One region of the Streptomyces sp. NPDC002088 genome, then DNA from elsewhere that is predicted to be linked to it. Evidence: riboswitches for the same ligand, from Rfam matches in the RefSeq annotation. Region 1 holds a riboswitch; the other holds the start of a gene.
What was found. Region 1 has a riboswitch for cobalamin ahead of ABT114_RS34355 (cobalamin biosynthesis protein). Riboswitches for the same ligand answer to the same signal wherever they lie in the genome.
Positions count from the first base shown of each region.

Region 2: another riboswitch for cobalamin. It lies ahead of nicT (Nickel transporter NicT); the one in region 1 lies ahead of ABT114_RS34355 (cobalamin biosynthesis protein).

Region 1 is NZ_JBEOXO010000020.1:122,389-125,561, forward strand. Features, by position in the region: gene ABT114_RS34350 (cobyric acid synthase) at 1-736, opposite strand, end outside; gene ABT114_RS34355 (cobalamin biosynthesis protein) at 733-1,677, opposite strand; cobalamin riboswitch at 1,782-1,921, opposite strand; gene ABT114_RS34360 (hypothetical protein) at 2,076-2,297, opposite strand; gene ABT114_RS34365 (inorganic phosphate transporter) at 2,332-3,173, opposite strand, start outside.
Region 2 is NZ_JBEOXO010000002.1:384,774-387,946, reverse strand. Features, by position in the region: gene nicT (Nickel transporter NicT) at 1-1,120, opposite strand, end outside; cobalamin riboswitch at 1,150-1,332, opposite strand; gene ABT114_RS05500 (ArsR/SmtB family transcription factor) at 1,413-1,772, shown strand; gene ABT114_RS05495 (glycoside hydrolase family 13 protein) at 1,914-3,173, shown strand, end outside.

The DNA.
Region 1 (3,173 bases):
CTCCCCGCAGGGAGACCCTCAGCCCGTCCTCCTCGTCGATCCCGAGCCCGTGTTGGAAGGGCAGGACGCCGTAGGCCCGTCGCCCGGTGAGGCCGTGCAGCATGTCGAGCCCGGGTTCCAGCAGCGACACGTCGCCGCGGAACTTGTTGACGAGGAACCCGGCGACGAACTCCTGGTCCTCGGGCGACAGCAGCGCGACGGTCCCGAAGAAGGACGCGAACACGCCCCCGCGGTCGATGTCGCCGACGACCAGGACCGGTAGCCGCGCATTGCGGGCGATGCCCATGTTCACGATGTCGGTGCGGCGAAGGTTGATCTCGGCCGGGCTGCCCGCCCCCTCACAGATCACCGCGTCATACGTGCCCCGCAACTCGGCGAGGCAGTCGAGCACGGTTCCGAGGAGCGCCTGCTGGCGCCCACCGTGGTAGCCGCGCGCGGTCATCTCGCCCACGGGCTTCCCCATGAGGACGACCTGGCTGCTCCGGTCGCTCCCGGGCTTGAGCAGCACGGGGTTCATCAGCGCGGTCGGCTCGACGCGCGCGGCCTGCGCCTGCATGGCCTGCGCGCGCCCGATCTCGGCGCCCTCGCGGGTGACGAAGGAATTCAGGGACATGTTCTGCGCCTTGAACGGCGCGACCTTGACGCCCTGCCGCACCAGCCACCGGCAGATTCCCGCGGTGACGACGCTCTTGCCGGCGTCGGAGGTGGTGCCGGCGACCAGGAGACCACCGCTCATGACGTACGCCCCTTCATAAGGAGTCCCGCGGCGGCACTGACGCCGAGCGCGAGCCAGCCGACGCGACGGGAGAGCCGTACGGCCCGGTCGATGTCCGCGACCCGGACGGCGCGTCCCTCACCGCCGTTGAGCACGGGCCGGTGCTCGACCCGCCCGGCGTAGGAGAGGGTCCCGCCGAGCCGCACGCCGAGGGCTCCCGCGAACGAGGCCTCCACGGGACCGGCGTTGGGACTCGGATGCCTGGCCGCGTCGGCCCGCCAGGCCCGTACGGCCCCCCGCGGATCGTCTCCGGCCACGGCCGCGAGTACGGCGGTGAGGCGGGCCCCCGGCCATCCGGCGACGTCGTCGAGCCGGGCGGACGCCCACCCGTAGCGCAGGTAGCGGGGCGACCTGTGGCCGACCATGGCGTCGAGGGTGTTCACGGCCCGGAACCCGAGCAGCCCCGGCACGCCCCCGACGGCTCCCCACACCAGGGCGCCGACGACGGCGTCGGAGGTGTTCTCGGCGACCGACTCGACGACGGCCCGGGCGATCCCGTCGGCGTCGAGAGCCTGCGGATCCCGCCCGCACAGATGCGGCAGCCGGGCGCGGGCACCCTCGACGTCCCCGGCTTCCAGGGCACGCCCGACGGCCCGGGCCTCCCGGGCGAGTGAGGTCCCCCCGACGACGGCCCAGGTGGCGGCGGCGGTGAGGGCGACGGAGGCGGCGGTGGAGGTACGTACGGCGCGGGCGGCCGTGGCGCCGAGCGCCACGGCGCCGCCGGCGCACACCACGGTGTGCAGCGCGCCCCGGCCCCGGTGGTCCCGCCACAACACCCGCTCCACGGCCCCGGCCGCCCGCCCGAACGCGGCGACCGGATGCCCACGGCGCGGATCGCCGAGGAGCAGGTCGCCGAGGAGGCCGGCCGTGGCGCCGTACGCGAAGACGCGATCGGCACGCATCCGCTCAGCCGATCGCGGCGGGACCGGGCAGAGACCTGGTGCTGAAGCTCAATCGGCAGCCGAGCATGGCGACATGTCCTCACTCAGGGTGTCCGCGCCCTGGTTCGATGAGACCGGCGGTGAGAGTTCCTGGCTCCCGGGGCTTACTACCCCGGTGACAGTGGCGGGACCGCGCCGGATTCGCACCGGCTTCCTCTCCTGCCGCCGTAGATGGCTCCGGCAGTCCACCACGGGCCCGGAAGGGCCGTCAACTTGCTGTTGACCTGGGGTGGAGGAGTGTGTGAAGGCCCACACGCGCGGCAGGTGACAGCTGTGTGAAGCCGGTTGGGCAAAGCGGAGGGCGGGAGGAACCCGTGGGTGCCTCCCGCCCTCGACTCGACGAACGGTGTGCCTGGGAGTCAGGCGACGATCAGGTAGATCCCGTAGCCCACCGCGGCCGCGCAGGCCGCGAAGCACGCGTACGCGCCCGTCACCGCCAGCGCGGCGGACCCACCCTGAGCGGAGGCCCGCTCCTGGCGCGAGAGGCCCATGATGCCGAGGGTGAACAGGGTCACGAGAGCCACGGTGACCACGAGGCTGACGCCGAACACGGAACCCAGGGTTGCCCAGTCGATGTTCATGGTGATGCTTCCTTCTTAACCGGGTGCGCGGGGCTCAGACGGCGGCGGCCGGCGGGGACACCGGCTCGGCGGTGGGGGCCGTGGCCTGGGCGGGGATCGTGGCCGGGGCGGGGATCGTGGCCGTGAGGTCCTCGGTCACCACGCCCGCGGGGGGCGGGGTCACCGCGGCGATCGCCGTGGTCACGACGCCGTCCGGCTCCTCCGTGTCGTTGACGTTGCTGTGGTCGACGACCTCGCGCCGGGAGAGCTTCCAGATCGCGGCGCTGGAGGCGATCAGGAAGACGGCGACGACCGCCGTGCCCCAGTCGCCGAGGTCCGTCACGGACTCGGCGAGGGCACCGACCACGGCGGCGGCCGGCAGGGTCAGGACCCAGGCGACGAGCATGCGGGTCGCGGTGGACCAGCGCACGACGCCGCCCTTGCGGCCGAGGCCCGCGCCCATCACCGAGCCGGAGACCGCGTGGGTGGTGGAGAGGGAGAAGCCGAGGTGGGAGGAGGCCAGGATGACCGTCGCGGCGCTGGTCTGGGCGGCGAAGCCCTGCTGCGGCTGGAGATCGGTCAGGCCGCTGCCCATGGTGCGGATGATGCGCCAGCCGCCGAGGTAGGTGCCGAGCGCGATGGCCAGACCGGCGGAGAGGATGACCCAGGTGGGCGGGTCGGAGTCGGGCGCGACGGCGCCGCCGGCGACCAGGGCGAGGGTGATGATGCCCATCGTCTTCTGCGCGTCGTTGGTGCCGTGGGCCAGCGAGACCAGGCCCGCCGAGGCGATCTGGCCCGCGCGGTAGCCCTTCGTGGCGGCCTTGCCGTCGGCCTTCTTGCCCAGCGTGTACGACAGGCGGGTGGCGAGCAGCGCGGCGACACCCGCGACGATCGGGG
Region 2 (3,173 bases), on a different contig from region 1:
TGTCGGCGGGCCGTACCGCCCACCGCTCCTCCACCTTCGCCAGCCGCCAGTACGCCACCGCCGCCGCCCATACGACGACGAACAGGCCGACGATGACGTAGCCGACGCTGTCCAGGTTCAGGCCGGCGATCCAGCCGGTGACGTCGTCGCGCAGGTCGAGCTTCTCGTGGAGGACGCCGACCAGTTCGATCGTGCCGATGAAGAAGGCGACGGCGATGGACAGGCCGGTGATGGTGAGGTTGTAGAACACCTTGCGGACGGGGTTCGAGAACGCCCACTGGTAGGCGAAGTTCATGAACGTGCCGTCGAGGGTGTCGAACAGGCTCATGCCCGCGGCGAAGAGGAGCGGCAGGCACAGGATCGCGTACCAGGGCAGGCCCGCCGCCGCGCCCGAGCCGGCCATCACCATCAGTGTGACCTCGGTGGCGGTGTCGAAGCCGAGGCCGAAGAGGAAACCGAGGGGGTACATCTGGCCGGGGCGGGAGATGGACTTGGTGAGGCGGCCCAGAATGCGGTTCATGAAGCCGCGGGAGTCCAGGTGCTGTTCGAGTTCCTTCTCGTCGTACGTTCCTGCCCGCATCGCCTTGAAGACCTTCAGGATGCCGAGCAGGGCGACCAGGTTGAGGGCGGCGATGAGATAGAGGAAGGTGCCGGAGATCGTCGTCCCCATGAAGCCGAGGACCTGGTGGGTGCTGGAGTCCTCGTTCATCACCCGGCCGGCGAGCTGCGTGCCGCCCGCGATCAGCAGCGCGAGCAGCACCACCACGCTGGAGTGCCCCAGCGCGAACCAGAAACCCACCGACACCGGCCGCTTGCCGTCGGCCATCAGCTTGCGGGTGGTGTTGTCGATCGCGGCGATGTGGTCGGCATCGAAGGCGTGCCGCATGCCGAGGGTGTAGGCGGTGATGCCGAGGCCGACGCCGAAGGCCTTGGCGCCGACCTCGTAGTGCTCCGGCACGACGAGGAGGAAGAGGATTCCGAAGGCGACGACGTGCAGGACGGCGATCACCGCCATCAGCCCCGCTGTCTTGACGGTGTCCTCGCGCCGCCACTTGAAGGACGTCGCAGACGTCTCCGGCGTCGTCCCGGCGGCCGTGGGGGCAGCGTTGGGCAGGGTCATCCGGTTCACGCTCCAGCACCTCGTGGATCACTTCGTGAGATGCCGTGGCCGGTCTCCTGGCTTACGGGTCGTACGTTTCCGCCCCTGCCTTCCCGGTCGTACGACCAGTGGCCCGGCTGGTGCCGGACGGGACGGGAACTCCCCGATCACAGTGGCGAGGGCCGCTCCGGCATCACACCGGCTTCCCGAACACCACGGCCCGCCCACCGTAGGGGTGCGAGGCGTCCCCTGCATAGCTGCATACCTGCGCAGGTATTCAAGATCACATAGTGGTGCCTGCGAGGATGGCGCCATGCATCTCGTCCCGGCCGACCGCGCCGACCGCCGCACGATCGACGGCCACCGGGTGTGCGACGCGATCGCCGCCATCGGCGAGCCCGGTCACGTCCGCACCTGGGCCGACCGCTTCTCCCTGCTCGCCGACCCCAAACGCCTCGCCCTGCTGTTGGCCCTGCACCGCACCGGCCCTCTGGCCGTCTCCGACCTGGCGATCGCGACCGGCATGAACGACCCGGCCGTGTCGCAGGCACTTCGGCTGCTGCGGGCGGCCGGCGTCGTGGAGGGGGAGAAGGAGGGGCGGGTCGTGCGGTACCGGGTGGTGGACGAGGACGTACGGGCGCTGCTCAAGCACTGTTCCGCGGACGGGGGATGACGCACGGGCGCCCCGGCAGGCGAGGGTGTCGGACGCGTCCACGCAGGGAATGGCCCCCTCCGGACGACGTAAAACGTTCCCCTTCCGGGCAATGTGGACAGGCTTTCCGGTGTTGCCCGACCACGTCCCAAAGGAGACCGCGTGCCTGATCTGCCCGACCTCTCCTCCCGGAACCCCGACTGGTGGCGCCAGGCCGTCGTCTACCAGGTCTATCCCCGCAGCTTCGCCGACGCCGACGGCGACGGGCTCGGCGACATCCGGGGCGTCACCGAGCGCCTGACCCACCTCGCCGCCCTCGGTGCCGACGCCCTGTGGCTCAGCCCCTTCTACCCCTCCGAACTCGCCGACGGAGGCTACGACGTCGCCGACCACCGGGACGTCGACCCGCGCCTGGGCACCCTCGACGACTTCGACGCCATGGTCGCCGAGGCGCACCGGCTGGGCCTGAAGGTCATCGTCGACATCGTCCCCAACCACACCTCGCGCCGGCACCCGTGGTTCGAGGAGGCGCTGCGCTCCGGCCCCGGGTCCGCCGCCCGCGATCGGTACGTCTTCCGCGACGGGCGGGGTGCGCACGGCGAACTGCCGCCCACCGACTGGCAGTCCGTCTTCGGCGGCAGCGCGTGGCGACGCGTCCCGGACGGGCAGTGGTACCTGCATCTCTTCGCCCCCGAGCAGCCCGACCTGAACTGGGACCACGAGGAGGTCCGCGCCGACTTCCGCACCACCCTGCGCTTCTGGTCCGACCGCGGTGTCGACGGCTTCCGCGTCGATGTCGCGCACGCACTCACCAAGGACCTCACCGAGCCGCTGCGGGACGTCGGCGACGTCGGCGCGACCGGCGAGGAGGCCCTCGACCACGTGCCGCCCGGCAGCCATCCGTACTACGACCGCGACGAGGTCCACGAGATCTACCGCGACTGGCGCAAGATCTTCGACGCCTACTCCCCGCCCCGCACGGCGGTCGCCGAGGCCTGGGTGCCGGGCGCCCGCCGCGCGCTGTACGCGCGCCCGGACGAACTCGGCCAGGCCTTCAACTTCGAGTACCTGCAAGCGCGATGGGACGCCGACGAGCTGCGCCAGGTCATCACCGACTCCCTCGCCACCGCCCGCGCGGCCGGCGCCTCCGCCACCTGGGTGCTGTCCAACCACGACGTCGTACGGCACGCCTCCCGGCTGACGCTCCCGCCGGGCACGGACGAGAACACCTGGCTGCTGTCCGGCGGTCACGCGCCCGCCGTCGACGCGGACGCCGGGCTGCGGCGGGCCCGGGCGGCGACCCTGCTGATGCTGGCGCTGCCCGGATCGTCGTACCTCTACCAAGGTGAGGAACTCGGCCTGCCCGAGGTCGCCGACCTGCCCTTCGAGGTCCTCCAGGACCCCATCTGGGAGCAGACGGGC